Regions from separate parts of the Nonomuraea sp. NPDC047529 genome, predicted to be linked through region 2. Evidence: predicted binding sites of a transcription regulator. Region 2 holds the regulator's gene; each other region holds the start of a gene.
The links. Region 2 encodes HrcA, which represses chaperone genes, less so after heat shock. Its sites were predicted from a motif close to TTGGCACTCTCNNNNNGAGAGTGCCAA; they were not measured.
Positions count from the first base shown of each region.

Region 1: groES (co-chaperone GroES) is a predicted target of HrcA. The motif match lies at 2,220-2,246, and genes of this name have one in related genera.
Region 3: groL (chaperonin GroEL) is a predicted target of HrcA. The motif match lies at 2,659-2,685, and genes of this name have one in related genera.
Region 4: ABZ815_RS21765 (DNA starvation/stationary phase protection protein) is a predicted target of HrcA. The motif match lies at 2,640-2,666, and genes of this name have one in related genera.

Region 1 is NZ_JBEYTJ010000031.1:67,951-72,751, forward strand. Features, by position in the region: gene groL (chaperonin GroEL) at 136-1,749, opposite strand; gene groES (co-chaperone GroES) at 1,819-2,133, opposite strand; gene ABZ815_RS37005 (NAD-dependent epimerase/dehydratase family protein) at 2,305-3,159, opposite strand; gene ABZ815_RS37010 (MarR family transcriptional regulator) at 3,264-3,758, shown strand; gene ABZ815_RS37015 (methyltransferase domain-containing protein) at 3,801-4,801, shown strand, end outside.
Region 2 is NZ_JBEYTJ010000002.1:294,605-299,405, forward strand. Features, by position in the region: gene ABZ815_RS04975 (hypothetical protein) at 1-24, shown strand, start outside; gene ABZ815_RS04980 (16S rRNA (uracil(1498)-N(3))-methyltransferase) at 34-759, opposite strand; gene dnaJ (molecular chaperone DnaJ) at 769-1,911, opposite strand; gene hrcA (heat-inducible transcriptional repressor HrcA) at 1,923-2,936, opposite strand; gene ABZ815_RS04995 (hypothetical protein) at 3,093-3,854, shown strand; gene ABZ815_RS05000 (DUF3097 domain-containing protein) at 3,872-4,681, shown strand; gene ABZ815_RS05005 (DUF4870 domain-containing protein) at 4,678-4,801, shown strand, end outside.
Region 3 is NZ_JBEYTJ010000005.1:309,141-313,941, forward strand. Features, by position in the region: gene ABZ815_RS11635 (YbhB/YbcL family Raf kinase inhibitor-like protein) at 1-174, shown strand, start outside; gene ABZ815_RS11640 (hypothetical protein) at 342-767, opposite strand; gene groL (chaperonin GroEL) at 920-2,548, opposite strand; gene ABZ815_RS11650 (cold-shock protein) at 2,893-3,093, opposite strand; gene ABZ815_RS11655 (MoaD/ThiS family protein) at 3,337-3,612, opposite strand; gene thrC (threonine synthase) at 3,638-4,801, opposite strand, start outside.
Region 4 is NZ_JBEYTJ010000013.1:1,322-6,122, forward strand. Features, by position in the region: gene ABZ815_RS21755 (helix-turn-helix domain-containing GNAT family N-acetyltransferase) at 1-655, shown strand, start outside; gene ABZ815_RS21760 (alkaline phosphatase PhoX) at 800-1,822, opposite strand; gene ABZ815_RS21765 (DNA starvation/stationary phase protection protein) at 2,092-2,559, opposite strand; gene ABZ815_RS21770 (helix-turn-helix domain-containing protein) at 2,677-3,321, shown strand; gene ABZ815_RS21775 (VIT domain-containing protein) at 3,318-4,801, shown strand, end outside.

The DNA of each region.
Region 1 (4,801 bases), on a different contig from region 2:
CCCCGCACCGGAGCGTGAGGAACGGCCAGGAAGCCGACGGGCCGCGTCCAGAGGAATCGGAGGGGGCGGGAAAGCCGACGGCCCGCACCGGAGGGAACCGGTGCGGGCCGTACAGGCGCGGGGGAACCAGGCGGGTCAGTGACCGTGGCCGTGGCCGTGGCCGGCGGCCGGAGCCTCCTCCTCGGGCTTGTCCACCACGAGCGCCTCGGTCGTCAGGAGCATGCCCGCGATCGAAGCCGCGTTCTGCACCGCGGACCGCGTCACCTTGACGGGGTCGATGACGCCCTGGGCGACCAGGTCGACGTACTCGCCGGTGGCGGCGTTGAGGCCCTGGCCGGCGGGCAGCTCGGCGACCTTGTGGGTCACCACGTAGCCCTCAAGGCCGGCGTTCTCGGCGATCCAGCGGGCCGGCTCGACCAGCGCGCGGCGCACGACGCCGACACCGGTGGCCTCGTCGCCCGTCAGGCCGAGGTCGTCGAGCTCCTTGCCCACGTGGATGAGGGCGGAGCCACCGCCGGAGACGATGCCCTCCTCGATCGCGGCGCGGGTCGCGGAGATCGCGTCCTCGAGACGGTGCTTCTTCTCCTTCAGCTCCACCTCGGTGGCGGCGCCGACGCGCAGCACGCACACACCGCCGGCGAGCTTGGCCAGGCGCTCCTGCAGCTTCTCGCGGTCCCAGTCGGAGTCGGACTGCTCGATGGCAATCTTGATCTCCTTGACGCGGTCCTCGATCGCCTGCTGGTCACCGGCGCCGTCGACGATGGTCGTGGCGTCCTTGGTGACGACGACGCGGCGGGCCGTGCCGAGCACCTCGAGGCCGACGTGCTCGAGCTTGAGGCCGACCTCCTCGCTGACGACCTGGCCGCCGGTGAGGATGGCCATGTCCTGGAGCATCGCCTTGCGGCGGTCACCGAAGCCCGGGGCCTTGACGGCCACGGAGGTGAAGGTGCCGCGGATCTTGTTGGTGACCAGGACGGCCAGGGCCTCGCCCTCGACGTCCTCGGCGACCACGAGCAGCGGCTTCTTGGTCTGGGCGACCTTCTCCAGCAGCGGCAGGAAGTCGGCGATGGAGGAGATCTTGCCCTGGGTGAGCAGGATGTACGCGTCCTCCAGGACGGACTCCATGCGCTCGGGGTCGGTCACCATGTAGGCCGACAGGTAGCCCTTGTCGAACTGCATGCCCTCGGTGAACTCGAGCTCCATGCCCATGGCGTTGGACTCTTCGACGGTGAGGACACCGTCCTTGCCCACCTTGTCGAACGCCTCGGCGATCAGCTCGCCGATCTTGGCGTCCTGGGCGGAGATGGTGGCGACGTTGGCGATCTCCTTCTTGTCGCCCACCTCGCGAGCGCTGGCCAGCAGCCGGTCGCTGATCTCCTTGGCGGCCTTGTCGATGCCACGCTTGAGCGACAGCGGCGAGGCGCCGGCGGCCACGTTGCGCAGGCCCTCGCGGACCATGGCCTGGGCCAGCACGGTGGCGGTGGTGGTGCCGTCGCCCGCGATGTCGTTGGTCTTGGTGGCTACTTCCTTGGCGAGCTGGGCGCCGAGGTTCTCGTAGCGCTCCTCCAGCTCGATCTCACGAGCGATGGTCACACCGTCGTTCGTGATCGTCGGCGCACCGAACTTCTTGTCGATGACGACGTTACGGCCACGCGGGCCGAGGGTTACCTTCACGGCGTCCGCGAGGGCGTTGACACCGCGCTCAAGCGCGCGGCGGGCGTCCTCGTCGAACTGCAGGATCTTCGCCATGCTGAAAGTCCTCTCCTGGCGTCGAAAGCCCCGGGCCCTCAAGAGCGCCCGGGGCTCGACACAACCGGCCTACTTCTCGATGATCGCGAGAACGTCGCGGGCGGAGAGCACGAGGTACTCCTCGCCGCCGTACTTGACCTCGGTGCCGCCGTACTTGCTGTAGAGGACGACGTCGCCCTCGGAGACGTCGAGCGGAATGCGCTTGTCGCCGTCCTCATCCCAGTTGCCGGGGCCCACCGCGAGGACCTTGCCCTCCTGCGGCTTCTCCTTGGCGGTGTCCGGGATGACCAGACCGGAAGCGGTGGTCTGCTCTGCCTCAAGCGGCTGAACCACAATGCGGTCGCCGAGCGGCTTAACGGGAACCTTGGTGGCGGTCGTCACGATCGGACCTCCCCTTCAGATTTGAATGATCTAGAAGAGGCGACCAGCGGGGCCTGCCGTCGCGGGTGTCAGACCTGCCTCGTCGCACGTTGGCACTCTCAAGGTGAGAGTGCCAACAGGAAACATATGCAAGAGGGCCTTGACAGTCAACACGAACGCGTCTGCTCAGAGCGATCAGACGTAGGAGCCCTCCACCAGATCGGCGACGACACCGGGCCGGGAGGGGTTCCAGCCGAGCTCGGCGCGCGTGCGTGTCGCGCTGACGCGCTGGCCGAGCGCCAGGGCCTCGGCGAAGCCTTCCCCCAGCACCTGGGCCGCCTCGGCCACCGGCCAGGGCTCGGCCTGCGGCTTGACGCCCGCGGACCGGGCCGCCGCCTCGGCCACGTCGGCGACGGACACGGCCTCCTCGCTGATGCCGTGGTAGACGCGGGCGCCGCCCCTCTCCAGGACGACGACGACGAGGTCGGCCAGGTCGTCGACGTGCACGAACGTCCAGGTGTGCGGCTCGCCGCCGGCGGTGACGTACACGCCGGCGCCGCGCTCGGCGGCCTGCGCGCGCATCAGGGCGGGGATGCCCCCGCCGCGCCCGTGGACGACGGCGGGCCGGACCACCGAGCCACCGCCGTCGGTGACCAGCCGCTCGATCTCGTGCCGGTACGCCACGAGCGGAATCGGGTCGGCCGGGCTGTCCTCGTGCCCCTCGGCGGTGGCTCCCAGCACCCACACGCCGCTGGTGAAGACGACCTTCCGGCCCGACGCGACGAGCACGCCGATCGAGGCGAGGTCGGCCTCCTTGTCGCCGCCGAGCTGGGCGGCGACCACGATCGCGTCGATGTCCGGGGTGATCGCGGCGGCCAGCGCGGCGGTGTCGGCCAGGTCCCCGTAGCGCTCGTCCGCCACGCCCGGCACCCGCCTGGACCCGTCGGCGGCGGGCCGCACCAGGACGGCCACCTCGTGCCCCTGATCGGCCAGCCGCTCGACCACAGCGCCGCCGATGTAACCTGTCGCGCCCAGCACCAGCACCTTCATGATGAACCTACCTCGAACATTTCCATGTTGAACATTTCGACGTCGTGGACACTACCGCACGACCCTGAACATTTCAACGTCGAAGCTTTGGTAGGGTGATCCCCGTGGATGACGCGGTCGACGCGATACTCGGACAGTGGGCACGGACACGGCCCGACGTCGACGTGTCCCCGATGGGCGTGATCGGCCGGGTCTCACGGGCCTCGCGCCTGCTGGAGCGCGGCGTGAAGGACTTCCTCGCCGAGCACGGCCTGGAGGCGTGGGAGTTCGACATGCTGGCCACGCTGCTGCGCAGCGGCGCCGACGCCATGTGCATGAAGGACCTGTCCTCCTCCGCCATGGTCAGCCCCGGCGCGCTCACCAACCGGATGGACCACCTGGTCCGGCGCGGCCTCGTCCACCGCTGGCCCGCGCCGCACAACCGCCGCATGACGCTGGTCGCCCTCACCGACGAGGGCAGGAGGGTCGCCGACGAGATGCTCGTCCTGCACGCCGCCAACGAGGAGCGGCTGCTCGCCGGGCTGTCGGAGGAGGAGCGCGGAGCCCTGGCCGGGCTGCTGCGCACGCTCCTGGTGTCCCTGGGCGACACCACCCTGTGAGCCGTCCCGAGTTGTGAGCGATCCCGAGAGCGGAGTGCGTACATGGATCTCGACGCCTTCGGCGAACTGCTGACCCCGCACGGGCAGCGGGCGCTCGCCGAGGCCGCCGAGCTGACCGGGACTGATCCGGTGGCGGCGGCGACCAGGCTGCGCCGCACCTACGACGCGGCGCTCACCTCCGCCGCGCTCACGCAGGCGGCGCTGCGCGAGCGCGCCAGGGCGAAGTTCGGCGCGGACGCCGCGGTCATGTACTTCACCCCGCACGGCCTGGAACAGTCCACCCGCCGGGAGGTCGCCGACCACCGCGCCCGCCGTATGGGCGGCGCCCGGGTGATCGACGCCTGCTGCGGGATCGGCGGCGACCTCCTGGCGCTCGCCCGCGCCGGCTGCGAGGTCGACGCCGTCGACCTCGACCCGCTGACCGTCGCCGTGGCCACGGCCAACGCCGACGCGCTCGGGCTGGCCGACCGGGTGCGGGTGCGCGCGGGCGACGCGGCGCGGGTCCGGCCCGAGGAGTACGACGCACTGTTCGCCGACCCGGCCCGCCGCAGCGGCAAGGGCCGGACGTTCGACCCGATGGCCTACTCGCCGCCCTGGCCGGTCGTGCTCGACATGGTCGCGCGGGCCCCGCGGGCCTGCCTGAAGGTCGCCCCCGGCATCCCGTACGAGTTCATCCCCGACGGCGCCGAGGCCGAATGGGTCTCCTGGAAGGGCGAGGTCAAGGAGGCCACCCTCTGGACCGGCCCAGAGAACGGTCCGGCCGACGGCACCGACCTCGCCCGCCGCGCCACCCTCCTCCCCGGCGGGCACACCCTGACCGCCACCGGCGTGCAGGCCCCCGTCGGCCCCATGGGCCGCTACGTCTACGAGCCCGACGGCGCCGCGATCCGGGCCCACCTCGTGGGCGAGGTGGCCGAAATGATCGACGGACGCCTGGCCGACCCCATGATCGCCTACATCACCGCCGACGAGCCGAGACACACCCCCTGGGCCGCCGGATACGAGGTGGACGAGGTCATGCCGTTCTCGCTGAAAAAGCTCCG
Region 2 (4,801 bases):
GGCGTGCCGCACACCACTCCCTGAGCCGCGGGCCTACCAGCGCCCGGTACGCGCGAGCAGCACGGCCGCCGCCGCCACCCCCGCCGTGGAGGTGCGCAGCACGGTGGGCCCGAGCAGCACGGGCACCGCCTTGGCCGCGACGAACCTGCGCAGTTCCTCCTCCGAGACCCCGCCCTCGGGCCCCACGACCACCACGATGTCGCCGCCGGGCGGCAGCGCCACCTGCGACAGCGGCTCTACGGCCTCCTCGTGCAGCACGAGCCCCAGCGCCGCGTCGGCCAGCAGCCCTTCGACCTGCGCGGTGGAGGCCTGCTCGGCCACCTCGGGCAGGTGGAACCGGCGCGCCTGCTTGCCCGCCTCGCGGGCCGTGGAACGCCACCGGCCCAGCGCCTTGGCGACCTTGTCGCCCTTCCACTGCGTGATGCTGCGCGAGGCGGCCCAGGGCACGATCACGTCGACCCCCACCTCGGTCATCATCTCGACGGCCAGCTCGCCTCTGTCGCCCTTGGGCAGCCCCTGGACGACGACCAGCCGCCGCGCGGGCGGCTCGACGGTGTAGCGGGCGAGCACGTCGAGCGCGAGCGCGTCCTTGAACACCTCGCGCACCACGCACTCGGCGACGTCGCCCGCGCCGTTGGTCAGGTCGACCCGCTCACCGGCGCGCAGACGCCGCACGGAGGCCGCGTGCCGCCCCTCAGGGCCGTCGAGCGTCAGCTCGGAGCCGTTGAGGTCCTCGGCGAGGAACACGGGGACGGTCACGGGTGATCGTCACCTGCCGTTGAAGGCGTCACGCAGGCGGGAGAAAAAACCCTGCTGCCCCGGGGCGAACTTCCCCGGCGGCCGCTCCTCGCCGCGCAGCCTGGACAGCTCGCGCAGCAGGTCCTCCTGCGGCTGGTCGAGCCGCATCGGGGTCTCGACGTTGACGTGGATGAGCAGGTCGCCCCTGCCGGACTCGTTGAGCCGCTGCACGCCGCGCCCGTACATGGTGATGACCTGGCCGGACTGGGTGCCGGGGCGCACGTCGATCTCCTCGGAGCCGTCGAGCGTCTCCACGGCGAGGATCGTGCCGAGCGCGGCGGCCGTCATCGGGATCTGGACCGTGCAGTGGAGGTCGTCGCCGCGCCGCTCGAAGATCTCGTGGGGGCGCTCGACGATCTCCAGGAAGAGGTCTCCGGGCGGGCCGCCGCCGGGGCCGACCTCGCCCTCGCCGGCGAGCTGGATGTGAGTGCCGTCCTCGACGCCCGCGGGGATGCGGACCTTGATCGTGCGGCGGGTGCGCACCCGGCCGTCGCCCGAGCACTCCTGGCAGGGGTGGCGGATGATGCTGCCGAAACCGCCGCACTGGGGGCACGGCCGCGAGGTCATGACCTGGCCCAGGAACGAGCGGGTGACCTGGGAGATCTCGCCGCGCCCGTTGCACATGTCACAGGCGTCGGGGTGGGTGCCGGGGGCGGCGCCGGCGCCGTGGCACACCTCGCACAGCACGGCGGTGTCCACGACCAGCTCGCGGGTGGTGCCGAACGCGGTCTCGCGCAGGTCGAGCTCGACCCGGATGGTGGCGTTGCGGCCCCTCCTGGCGCGCGAGCGCGGCCCGCGGGTGCCGCCAGCGGTGCCGAAGAAGGCGTCCATGATGTCACTGAAGGGGAAACCCGCCCCGAAGCCGCCGGCGCCCGCGCCCGCACCCGCGCCGCCGCCGAAGGGGTCGCCGCCCAGGTCGTACATCTGGCGCTTGTTCGGGTCGGACAGCACCTCGTAGGCCTGCGTGATCTCCTTGAACCGCTCCTGGGTCTCAGGATCGGGGTTCACGTCGGGGTGCAGCTCGCGGGCGAGGCGGCGGTATGCCTTCTTGATCTCGTCCTGACTGGCGTCACGGCGCACCCCGAGGGTGGCGTAGTAGTCGCTGTTTGCCACTTATCGACCTCTTAAGATGCAGCCAGGATCTGGCTGACGTAGCGTGCCACCGCGCGTACGGCGCCCATCGTCACGGGGTAGTCCATCCTCGTGGGACCCAGCACGCCGAGCCGGGCCAGTTGGTTGTCGCCAGAACCGTATCCGGTTGCGACGATGGACGTGCCGCGAAGGTAGGGGTTTTCCGAGCCGATGCGCACGGTGAGCGCGGACGGGGTGTCTGTGGATGTCTCGCCGAGCAACCGCATGAGCACGACCTGCTCCTCCAGCGCCTCCAGCACGTCGCGCAGGCCGGTGGCGAAGTCGGCGCCCGCGAGATTGGCCGCGCCGGCGAACACGATCTTCTCGTCGTGGCGTTCGACGAGGGTTTCGAGCAGCACCGACAGGATCGTGGCCACGGCGGGCCGGTCCTCGGCGGGGAGCCGCTCGGGCAGGTCGGCGACCAGCTCGGGGACGTTGCTCAGCCCGCAGCCGTCGAGGCAGGAGTTGAGCACCGCGCGCAGGTGGGCGATGCGGTCGTCCTCCACCACCTCGGGCAGCTCGATCACGCGCTGCTCCACGCGCCCGGTGTTGGTGATCAGCACGAGCATGACCCGCCGGTCGTTGAGCGGGACCAGCTCGACGTGCCTGACCGTGGAACGGGTCAGCGTCGGGTACTGCACGACCGCGACCTGCCTGGTGAGCTGCGCGAGCAGCCGCACGGTGCGGAAGACCACGTCGTCGAGGTCGACCGCGCCGGCGAGGAAGGTCTCGATCGCCCGCCGCTCGGCCCCCGACAGGGGTTTGACCTGCGACAGCCGGTCGACGAACAGGCGGTAGCCCTTGTCCGTCGGCACGCGGCCCGCGCTGGTGTGCGGCTGGGTGATGTAGCCGTCCTCCTCCAGAGCGGCCATGTCGTTCCTGACCGTTGCCGGGGAGACCTTCAGGTTGTGGCGCTCGGCCAGCGCCTTTGAGCCCACCGGTTCGTTGGTGGACACGTAGTCTTCGACAATGGCGCGGAGCACCGCCAGCTTCCGATCGTCGAGCACGTGCTCACCTCCTGCCTGTGCCTTACAGGGAAACGACAGGTCTAGCACTCCGTGTTCCCGAGTGCCAAGTGTACGGCTCTCGCCCACAAGGTGCGATAACACCGGGTCCCATCCTGTTGCTAGCGACTTACAAGCGACAGGCCTCACACTTGCCGCATGACCGACAATTCCCAGCCCCCGCAGTACGGACCGCCCCAGGGGCAGGGTCCCTACTACGGTCAGCAGCCCCAGTACGCCCAGCCCCAGCCCCCGCAGTACGGCCAGCCCCCCTACCAGCAGCAGCAGCCCCAGTTCGGCCCCCCGCCCCAGTACGGCCAGTACAACCAGTACGGCCAGCAGCCCCAGTTCCCGGCCAGGATCGACGGCAAGGCGATCAAGCCACGCCTGTGGTGGATCGCGGTCGTGTGGGCCGTGGCCGTGGTGCTGGGCGTCGTCGGCGTGGTCGTGTTCGCCGGCGGCGTGCTGAGCAGCGTGACCGACATGGCCCCGACGACCACGTTCGCGTCGGGCGAAAGCGTGAAGGTGGCGATCGACCCCGCCCAGCGCCCGGCCGTGTACATCGCCACCGACACGCGGGTCAACTACCAGTGCGAGATCTCCGGCGGCCCGGCCCAGGCCAGGCTCGTCAAGGTCTCCGGCACCCAGACGCTCACCGCCGGCGGGAAGACCTGGCAGGAGATCCTCGCCGTCAACGCCCCCGCCAAGGGCGACTACCAGCTGACCTGCGCCACGCAGGAGGAGTCGTCGGCCCGCTTCGGCGTGGGCCGTGACGTGCTCTCGGCCGCGGGCGGCGTGTTCGGCGGCGTGGCCGCGCTGTTCCTGATCCCCGGCGCCGGCCTGCTCATCGGCATCATCGGCACGATCGTCATCCTCGTACGGCGCAGCGGCGCGCGTAAGCGCCTTGCGGTCAGCGGGTGATTTGCTACGGTCCCCGTGTGTACGAGGGTGATGTGCTGGCGGGCAATTGGCGGCGGCCGGGCAAGGGCAAGATCCCGAAGGTGCCGGCCGAACTCGACCTGGTCGTGGAGGACGCCGACAGCGGCTTCTGCGGCGCCGTGGTGGCCTGCGACAAGGAGGCCGTCACCCTTGAGGACCGGTTCGGCAAGCGCCGCCTGTTCCCGCTGGCGCCGGCCGCCTTCCTCCTGGAGGGCAGGCCCGTGACGCTGGTGCGCCCGGTGGCCGCGGCCCCGGCCGGGCCCAGGCGCAGCGCGTCCGGGTCCATCGCCGTGGAGGGGCTGCGGGCCCGGGTCGCCAAGGAGAGCCGGATCTACGTCGAGGGCGTGCACGACGCCGCGCTCGTGGAGAAGATCTGGGGCCACGACCTGCGCGTCGAAGGGGTCGTGGTGGAGTACCTGGAGGGCGTGGACGACCTGCCCGCCATCGTGGCCGAGTTCGCCCCCGAGCCGGGCCGCAGGCTGGGCGTGCTGGTCGACCACCTGGTGCCGGGGTCGAAGGAGAGCCGGATCGCGGCCCGGGTCACCTCGCCGCACGTGCTCGTCGTAGGCCATCCGTTCATCGACATCTGGCAGGCGGTCAAGCCGTCCGTGTTGCGCATCCCCGGCTGGCCCGACGTGCCGCGCGGGGTGCCGTGGAAGGAGGGCGTGCTCGCCGCGCTGGGCTGGCGCATGGAGCCAGCGGACGCCTGGCGGCGCATTCTGGGCGCCGTCTCGTCCTACGCCGACCTTGAGCCGGAGCTGCTCGGCCGGGTCGAGGAACTGATCGACTTCGTTACGGAGGCATCATGACCCAGGATCCGCCGCCCGCCGACGACTCCCCGGACGTCCCGCCCTCGGACGTACCCCGTGACCAGGGCCCCCGGCTCGGCTACGGCCAGCAGCCGGGCTCCCAGCCCGACTACGGGCGGC
Region 3 (4,801 bases), on a different contig from region 2:
TACGGCGGCGCCGCTCCCCCGCCCGGCGACCCCCACCGCTACGTCTTCACGGTGCACGCGCTCGGGGTCGACAAGCTGGGCGTCGGCAGCGACGCGAGCCCGGCCGTGGTCGGCTTCAACATCACCGCCAACACGCTGGCCCGCGGTCACGTCATCGCGCACTTCGGCATCTGAGTTCAGCGTCCGGGTTCAGCGTCCGGGTTCAGCGTCCGAGTTCTGGGCCCGGGTTCGGGGGCCGAGTTCGGCACAACACCGCGGCGAAGGCGCCCCGTTCGCGTACGGAGCGCCTTCGCCGTGGTGCCGCGTCGGGTCTCGTACGCCCCCGCGTCACCCAGACGGGTTCAGTCGTCCTGCACGGTGCCGTCCGCGAACGTGATGTCCCCGGGAGCGTCGGTCGAGGTGTCCTCACGCTCGTCCGCCGACATGTCCTCGCCCTCGTCGGAACCCTCGTCGGAACCCTCGTCGGCGCCCTCGTTCGCCGAGGCGTCCTCGCTCTCTTCCGACACGTCCGCGCGATCGTCGGACGACTCGTCCTCGAAGGCGTCCGACAGGTCCTCGCGCTGGTCCGACGACGTCCACCTCGACGGCGAGGCGCAGTAGTCGCGGTCGTACAGCTCCAGGTAGCCCGCGCAGTAGGGTACGTCCACGTACTCCAGCGACTCGTCCAGGTAACCGTGGTCGTCGGCCTCGGCCGGCATGGTCATGGCGGCAGCGGCGGCCAGCATGACGGCGCCAAGCCCGAGAACGCGCGCGGTGCGGGAATTCATGTAACTACTCCTTTTGTGCGGTGAATGTCACTTCGTGTCGTTACTTTCCGTAGTCAATAACTACTAAACGTGACCGCACTGGACACAACAAAAGGCGGCCGGATCCTTGGAGATCCGAACCGCCTTCTGATGCGTCAGCGACCAGGCGAAGCCTAGAAGTCCATGTCGCCGCCGCCGGGCATGCCGGCCGGAGCAGCAGGGGTCTTCTCGGGCTTCTCCGCGATGACGGCCTCGGTGGTCAGGAAGAGCGCCGCGATGGAGGCGGCGTTCTGCAGCGCGGAGCGCGTCACCTTGGCCGGGTCGATGATCCCGGACTCGAACATGTTGACGTACTCGCCGGAAGCGGCGTTGAGGCCCTCGCCCGGGGTCAGGTTGCGCACCTTCTCCACGACGACGCCACCCTCGAGACCGGCGTTGACCGCGATCTGCTTGAGCGGCTCCTCCAGAGCCTTCTTCACGATCGCCGCGCCGGTGGCCTCGTCGCCGTTGAGCTCGAGCTTGTCGAACGCCTTGGCGCCGGCCTGCAGCAGCGCCACGCCACCGCCGGGGACGATGCCCTCCTCGACGGCCGCCTTGGCGTTGCGCACGGCGTCCTCGATGCGGTGCTTGCGCTCCTTGAGCTCGACCTCGGTCGCCGCGCCGGCCTTGATGACCGCCACGCCACCGGCCAGCTTGGCCAGGCGCTCCTGCAGCTTCTCACGGTCGTAGTCGGAGTCGGTGCGCTCGATCTCGGCGCGGATCTCGTTGACCCGGCCGGAGATCGCCTCGGCGTCACCGGCGCCGTCGACGATGGTGGTCTCGTCCTTGGTCACCACGACCTTGCGGGCGCGGCCGAGCAGGTCGAGGGTGGCGGTCTCCAGCTTGAGGCCGACCTCCTCGGCGATGACCTGACCACCGGTCAGGATCGCGATGTCGCCCAGCATGGCCTTGCGGCGGTCGCCGAAGCCCGGGGCCTTGACGGCCACGGAGCGGAAAAGGCCGCGGATCTTGTTGACCACCAGGGTCGCCAGAGCCTCGCCGTCGACATCCTCGGCGATGATCAGCAGCGGCTTGCCGGACTGCACGACCTTGTCGAGCAGCGGCAGCAGGTCCTTGTTGGCCGAGACCTTGCTGTTGACGATCAGGATGTACGGGTCTTCGAGCACGGCCTCCATACGGTCGGAGTCGGTCACGAAGTACATCGACGTCATGCCCTTGTCGAAGCGCATGCCCTCGGTGAGCTCGAGCTCGAGACCGAAGGTGTTGCTCTCCTCGACGGTGATGACGCCTTCCTTGCCGACCTTGTCCATCGCCTCGGCGATGAGCGAGCCGATCTCGGGGTCGGCGGCGGAGATGGAGGCGGTGGAGGCGATCTGCTCCTTGGTCTCCACGTCCTTGGCCAGCTTGGAGAGCTCCTCGCTGACGCGCTCGACGGCGGCCTCGATGCCCTTCTTCAGGGCCATCGGGTTGGCGCCGGCGGCGACGTTGCGCAGACCTTCGCGCACCAGCGCCTGGGCGAGCACGGTGGCCGTGGTGGTGCCGTCGCCGGCGACGTCGTCAGTCTTCTTGGCGACTTCCTTGACCAGCTCGGCGCCGATCTTCTCCCACGGGTCCTCGAGCTCGATCTCCTTGGCGATGGAGACGCCGTCGTTGGTGATCGTGGGAGCGCCCCACTTCTTCTCCAGCACGACGTTGCGCCCCTTGGGACCAAGGGTCACCTTGACGGCGTCGGCGAGCTGGTTCATACCGCGCTCGAGACCGCGCCGGGCGTCCTCGTCAAACGCGATCATCTTGGCTGCCATAAGGCTAGACCTCCCAGATGCAGGGTGGCGTGTGCTGGACCGAGCCGACGCCCGCGACGGCATGGGTCTGCATCTCCGTTCGGCAGACCCCATCGTCTCGATCCGGGTTGTTGGCACTCTGCCATACAGAGTGCCAACGAACTGTTTAGCACTCTACCCTGCCGAGTGCAAGCCACGGGCCCCCTGCCCCAGGTCATGGGGCAGGTCATCGGGCACACCGGTTCGTACGGCGAGCCGCCCCAGGAGGTGCGGCCCGCCGTGCGAAGCCGACGGAGGAAACAGTGGCGGGCTCACGCGGACTGCGCTGCCGCGCGTGCCGCCCGGTTCACACCGGCGACGGTGGGTCAGACCGCGCGGACGGACTCCGCCTGCGGCCCCTTCTGGCCCTGCGTGATCTCGAACTCGACGCGCTGACCCTGTTCGAGAGATCGGTACCCGTCCATCATGATCGCTGAGTAATGGACGAATACATCCTTACCACCGTCTACCGCGATGAAGCCGTAGCCCTTGTCCGCGTTGAACCACTTGACGGTGCCCTGCGCCACTTCCGACTCCTCTTACTGGGCTCGCAGATCTCGCCCATTCCTCCGCGAGACCTGTAATCGCCTGACTTTTGGGAAAATCAGCCATACGATCGCCCTCGACCATACCTGTGGCACGGGGTTTGGCAACAGAGTCAATCGACAAACCGCTAATTTCATCGAAGGCTGAGTCGTTCGAGTTGAATTGGGTTCTAAAACAAGAAGGCGCCCACAAGGGGCGCCTTCAAGAGTCGGGGGGTCCGGCGGTCAGCCGCCCGCGACGGCGGGGATGATGGAGATCTGCGTGCCTTCGGGGGCGGGAGTGTCCAAGCCTTCGACGAAACGGACATCCTCTTCGCCAACGTAAACGTTGACAAAACGACGAATCTTGCCCGATTCATCCAGAATTCTCGCGCCGATCCCCGGGTAGTCGGAGTCGAGCTTGGCGAGAACGTCACGAAGAGTCGCCCCTTCGCCACTCACTTCGGCGTTACCCCCGGTGTAAGTGCGCAGGATGGTGGGAATCCGCACAGAAACGTTCATGGTTTTTGTTGCCTTTCCTGGATTGTCAGACAGTCGCGCGGAACGCGTCGAGAGAGGGCCGGATCACGGCGGTGGGCCGCGCGTCGTCGCTGATCGCGTCGAGCGTCTTGAGGCCGTCGCCGGTGTTCAGGACCACGGTCTCGGCCTCGGGGTCGAGCCTGCCCGTCTCGACGAGCTTCTTCAGCACGCCCACCGTGACGCCGCCCGCGGTCTCGGCGAAGATGCCCTCGGTGGAGGCCAGGAGCTTGATCGCGGCGACGATCTCCGGGTCGGTGACGTCCTCGACGCCCCCGCCGGTACGCCGGGCGATGTCCAGCACGTACGGCCCGTCGGCGGGGTTGCCGATGGCCAGCGACTTGGCGATCGTGTCCGGCTTGACCGGCTGGACCACGTCGTGCCCCGCCTTGTACGCCGTCGAGACCGGCGAGCACCCGGCCGCCTGCGCCCCGAACACCTTGTACGGCGTGTCCTCGACCAGCCCGAGCGCGATCAGCTCCTTGAACCCCTTGTCGATCTTCGTGAGCTGGGAGCCCGAGGCGATGGGGATGACGATCTGCTCCGGCAGCCGCCAGCCGAGCTGCTCGGCGATCTCGTACGCGAGCGTCTTGGACCCCTCGGCGTAGTACGGCCGCAGGTTGACGTTGACGAACCCCCACCTCTCGCCCAGCGGGTCGCCGATCAGCTCGGAACAGAACCGGTTGACCTCGTCGTAGGTGCCCTCGATCCCGACCAGCCGGCCGCCGAACACCCGGGCCATGGCGATCTTGGCCGCTTCGAGGTCGGCCGGGATGAACACGCACGCGTCGAGGCCGGCCCGCGCGGCGGCGGCGGTGACCGCGCCGGCGAGGTTGCCCGTGGAGGAGCAGGAGAGCGTGTGGAACCCGAAGTTCCTGGCCGCCTCGACGGCGATGGCGACCACGCGGTCCTTGAAGGAGTGGGTGGGGTTGCCCGAGTCGTCCTTCACGAACAGGGACCGGAGGCCGAGCGCCTTGCCGAGGTTGCCGGCCTTGACCAGCTTCGTCCAGCCCGGGTTCATGTTGGGCTTGCTCGCCACGTCGGCGGGGACCGGAAGCAGGGAACGGTAGCGCCAGATGTTGGCGGGGCCGGACTCGATGTCCGCGCGGGTCACCTGGCCGAAGGAGTAGGCCGCTTCGAGCGGCCCGAAACACTCCAGGCAGGCGAAGCTGGG
Region 4 (4,801 bases), on a different contig from region 2:
CGCCCGCAAGCAGCTCGTACGGCTGACCGAGGCCGGCGCCGCGACCTTCGCCGGGCTCGACCGCCGGTCGGCCGAGGAGATCGAGCGCCTGCTCGGCGGCCTGCCCGAGGAGGACCAGGCGCTGCTGGTCGGCGGCATGGCGACGATCAGGCGGCTGCTCGGCGAGCCCTCCGAGCGCTCGTACGTGATCAGGCCCCCGCGGACGGGCGACCTGGGCTGGGTCGCCTACCGGCACGGCGCCCTCTACAGCGAGGAGTACGGCTGGGGCACCGAGTTCGAGCAGCTCGTGGCCAGGATCGTGGGCGCCTACGACCCCGCCCGCGACGCCGGCTGGATCGCCGAGGTCGACGGCGAGCGCGCCGGATGCGTGTTCTGCGTGCACCAGGACGACACGACGGCCAAGCTGCGCATGTTGCTGGTCGAGCCGTCGGCGCGGGGGCTCGGGATCGGCCGGCGCCTGGTGGCCGAGTGCCTGCGCCACGCCAGGGCGCGCGGCTACCGGCGGATCACGTTGTGGACCCGCGACTGCCTGGTGAGCGCGCGGCGCATCTACCAGGCGGCCGGGTTCGAGCTGGAGTCGGCCGAACGGGGCGTGGAGAACGGCGCCGAGGTCACCGAGGAGATGTGGTCGCTCGACCTCGGGGCCACCGGTTGAGCGGCCCGGCACACCGACGACCGGAAGGAGTTCTGGGCGGCGGGGGTCGCCCCGGACGTCCCGCTGGAGGCGCTGGTGGGGCAGCTCGTGGCCGAGTTGAAGCTGATGCCGGTCCGCTGCCCGGCCTGGGCCGAGGACGTCCGGTCAGGGGCGGAAGGGGCCGCCGACCTCGAAGGTGTGGCCCTCGGTGCGGCCGCGCCTGGCCGAGAAGTAGAGCCGGTCGCCCCTCGGCGAGAACGCCAGCCCGGTGAGCTCGGCCCCGTCGTGCCCGGTGAGCCGCAGGAACGGCGTGACGGCCCGGTCGGGGGCGATGACGTCGATCTCCGTCGTCTCCCTGGCCACGTAGAGGTCGCCCGAGGGCGCGGCCGTGATCGCGCGCACGCCCTCGCACAGCCGGTCGAGCGTGGAGGTCTGCGCGTCGTAGGCCCACAGGCCGGTGTCGCCCTTGGTGGTGAAGTAGCAGACGCCGCCCGCGTAGTGGCAGCCGTCGCCGCCGTCGAAGTGGCGGGCGTCCTCGACCTGGTGGCGGGCCGCGGTGAGCAGCGCGGCCGGGGACGGCACCGGCCGCCATCCGCCCGACGCGCACAGCACCTCCAGCGTGCCCTCGGTCAGGTCGCCCCAGTCGCCGGGCCGGAACCGGTAGAAGCAGCCGTCCTGCTCGTCCTCGGTCATGTAGACGACGCGCCGCTCGGGGTCGCAGGCGGCGGCCTCGTGCCTGAAGCGGCCCATGGCCAGGCGGGGACGGGCGGCGCGGGCGCCGTAGGGGTCGCACTCGAAGACGCGGCCGCGGTCGCCGAGCTCGCACGACAGCCAGGTGTGCCACGGCGTGGCGCCGCCCGCGCAGTTGAGGTCGGTGCCGGACAGGATGCGGTAGGCGTCGGCGACCGTGCCGTCGGCCTGGAAGCGCACCGCGGAGGCGCCGCCGAGCAGGGGCAGCTCGGAGTTGGACACGTAGATCCAGCCGGCGCCGTCGGGGAAACAGGCGCCGCCGTCGGGCGCCGCGTGCCAGGTGAGCCCGGCCACCTTGTCACCGGAGCGGGCCACGACCCGGCCGGTGAAGCCCGGCGGCAGCGCGAGCCCGTCGGCGGACGCCGGCGTGAGCGGCCCGTACGGGCTGATGCCGCCCTGCAAGAGCGGGCCCGTGCGGAGGAGAGTCTTGTGGGACATCGTGGGGCCTCCCTCTAGGTGCCACGCTAGTCGACCGCATCGACATGAATGGCAAGGACTCGCGACATCAAACTCTGTGCAAACCCCGCGCTCCGTCGCGGCGGGAGATCGTCGGCGGTCCCTGGACGATGCGTGACAGTCCGTACCCACTGCGCGGAAGATCGCCCACTTCCCCACCCGGACACACAAACGCCCGGACGCACGAAGGCCCGGACGCGCGAAGGCCCGGGCTCGTGCCCGGGCCTTTCGGTTGCGCGGTCGGCCTGCGGTCAGCGCTGGGCCTGGAACATCCAGTGCTGCTTGTCGATGTCCTGCGTCACGGCGATGAGCAGGTCCTGGCTGACGGGGTCGGCCTCGTCGGTGGCGCGGATGCGCTCGTACATGCGCTTGCTGATGCCGTCGAGGATGTCGGTGACGGTCGCCACGACCTTGCCGTCCTCCAGCCAGCCGCGCTCGGGCTGCTGGAGCTGGGTGGACTTGGCGACGGTCGCCGATCGTCCGTCGGGGTTCACGCCGAGGGCGACGGCGCGTTCGGCGATGGTGTCCATATGGGTACGGGCCAGGTCGGTCAGCTCGTCAAGCTGGAGGTGAATCGGGCGGAAATGGGGGCCGACGAGGTTCCAGTGCGCCTGCTTGGCGATCAGCGACAGATCGATCAGATCGACAAGGGCGCCCTGCAGGGCTTCGGCGACAGTGTTCTTGGCGTCACCCGAGAGCGGACCGGTGATCGTAGCCATGTCGTATTTCCTCCCCTTCAGTAGTGCTTTTCCCCTTTTACAACGTCATTCGGGGCTCGATTCTTCCGATCTTTCCGTCATTGACAGTGCAATAGTGACAGTGTCATTGTGGACGGTATGAGCGACACCTGGACCATCGGCGAGCTGGCCGAGCACGCGGCGCACGCGCTGCGCGCCGGCGCGCAGCCGGTCAACGGCCGGGTCCGCGATGTGCCCGGGGAGCGCCTGATCAGGTGGTACACCACCATCGGCCTCGTGGACCCGCCCCTGACCCGGCGCGGCAGGATCGCCCGTTACGGCCGGCGGCACCTGCTGCAACTGGTGGCCGTCAAGCGCATGCAGGCCGCGGGGCACTCGATCGCGGAGATCCAGACGGCCCTGGCCGGGGCGACGAACACGACGCTGGCGACGGCCGCCGGCCTGACCGACGCGCCGCCCCCGGGCCCGGCGGTCCGGCGTCCCCCACCGGGCGGCCCGGACGGCGGCGGCGACGCGGGACGGGGCCGGTTCTGGGCCGATCGGCCGAGCCGTCCCGCCCCGGCCGCCGTCCAAGAACCGGGGGGCCCCGAAGCCGCGCCGCGACCGGCGGCCGGGGACACGGGCGGGCACGCCGCCGGAGGCGCGGTCGCGGGGATCGCGCTCGGCGACGGCGTGCGGATCGTGTGGGACGGGGGGCGGCCTCCGTCCGAGGAGGACGTCCAGGCGGTGCTGGCGGCGGCGGGACCGCTGCTCGCGGTGCTCGTAGAGAGGAGACTGCTGTGAAGATCACTTCGCTGGAGCCCGCACGGTGCCTGCCGGTGCCGGACGCCGGGTTCGGCGCGCTGCTGACCGAACGCGGCAACCTGCCGCTGGAGAGCGTGGACGTCCACGCCGACATCGCCGGGCTCATCGCCGGGGTCGAGGTCGAGCAGGGGTTCCGCAACCCGTTCGACGTCACGCTGGAGGCGACCTACGTCTTCCCGCTGCCCGACCGGGCGGCGGTGACGGGGTTCAGGATGGAGGCCGACGACCGGGTCGTGGAGGGCGTGCTGAAAGAGCGCGGCCAGGCCAGGGCCGACTACGACCAGGCGTTGCGCGAGGGCAGGCGGGCGGCCATCGCCGAGGAGGACCGGCCCGACGTGTTCACGATCAGGGTGGGCAACATCCTGCCCGGCGAACGCGTCTCGGTCAGGCTGAGCATGAGCCAGCCCCTCCCCTACGAGGACGGCGCGGCGACGTTCCGCTTCCCGCTCGTCGTGGCCCCGCGGTACGTCCCGGGCACCCCGCTCGACGGCGATCCGGCGGGGTCCGGGGGCGCGCCGGACACCGACGCCGTGCCCGACGCGTCCAGGATCACGCCGCCGGTGCTGCTGCCCGGCTTCCCCAGCCCGGTGCGCCTCTCGCTCACCGCCCGCGTCGACGCCTCCGGCCTCGACCTGCGGGAGCTGGCCTCCAGCCTGCACGTGGTCGAGGAGGAGAACCACACCGTACGGCTGCGTCCGGGCGAGCGGCTCGACCGCGACTTCGTGCTGCGCCTGTCGTTCGAGGCGTCCACGTCGCTGCAGTTCGACGGCCGGGGGACGTTCGCGCTCACCGTCGTCCCGCCCGCGCTCCAGGCCGCCCGCGCGCCGCGGGACGTGGTGCTGCTGCTCGACCGTTCGGGCAGCATGGGCGGCTGGAAGATGGTCGCGGCGCGGCGGGCGGCGGCGCGCATCGTCGACACGCTGACCGCGCACGACCGCTTCGACGTGCTGACGTTCGACTCGGTGGTCGAGGCGGCGTTCGAGGGGCTGGTGGAGGCGTCCGACCGCAACCGGTACCGGGCGGTCGAGCACCTCGCGCGGGTCGACGCGCGCGGCGGCACCGAACTGCTCGAACCGCTGCGCCGCGCCATCGCGCTGCTCGGCGCGCCCGGCGACAGGGAGCGGGTGCTGGTGCTGGTCACCGACGGCCAGGTGGGCAACGAGGACCAGATCCTGGAACAGACCGGCGGCGCGCTGTCGGCGATGCGGGTGCACACGGTCGGGATCGACCGGGCGGTGAACGCCGGGTTCCTCGGCAGGCTCGCCGGGCTGGGCGCGGGCCGGTGCGAGCTGGTGGAGTCCGAGGACCGGCTCGACGCGGCGATGGAGCAGATCCACCGCAGGATCGGCGCGCCGCTGGTGACGGACCTGTCCCTGAAGGGGCTGGAGACCGACCCGGACACCGTCACCCATCTCGGCTCGATCTTCCCGGGCGTGCCGCTCCGGGTGTACGGGCGGTG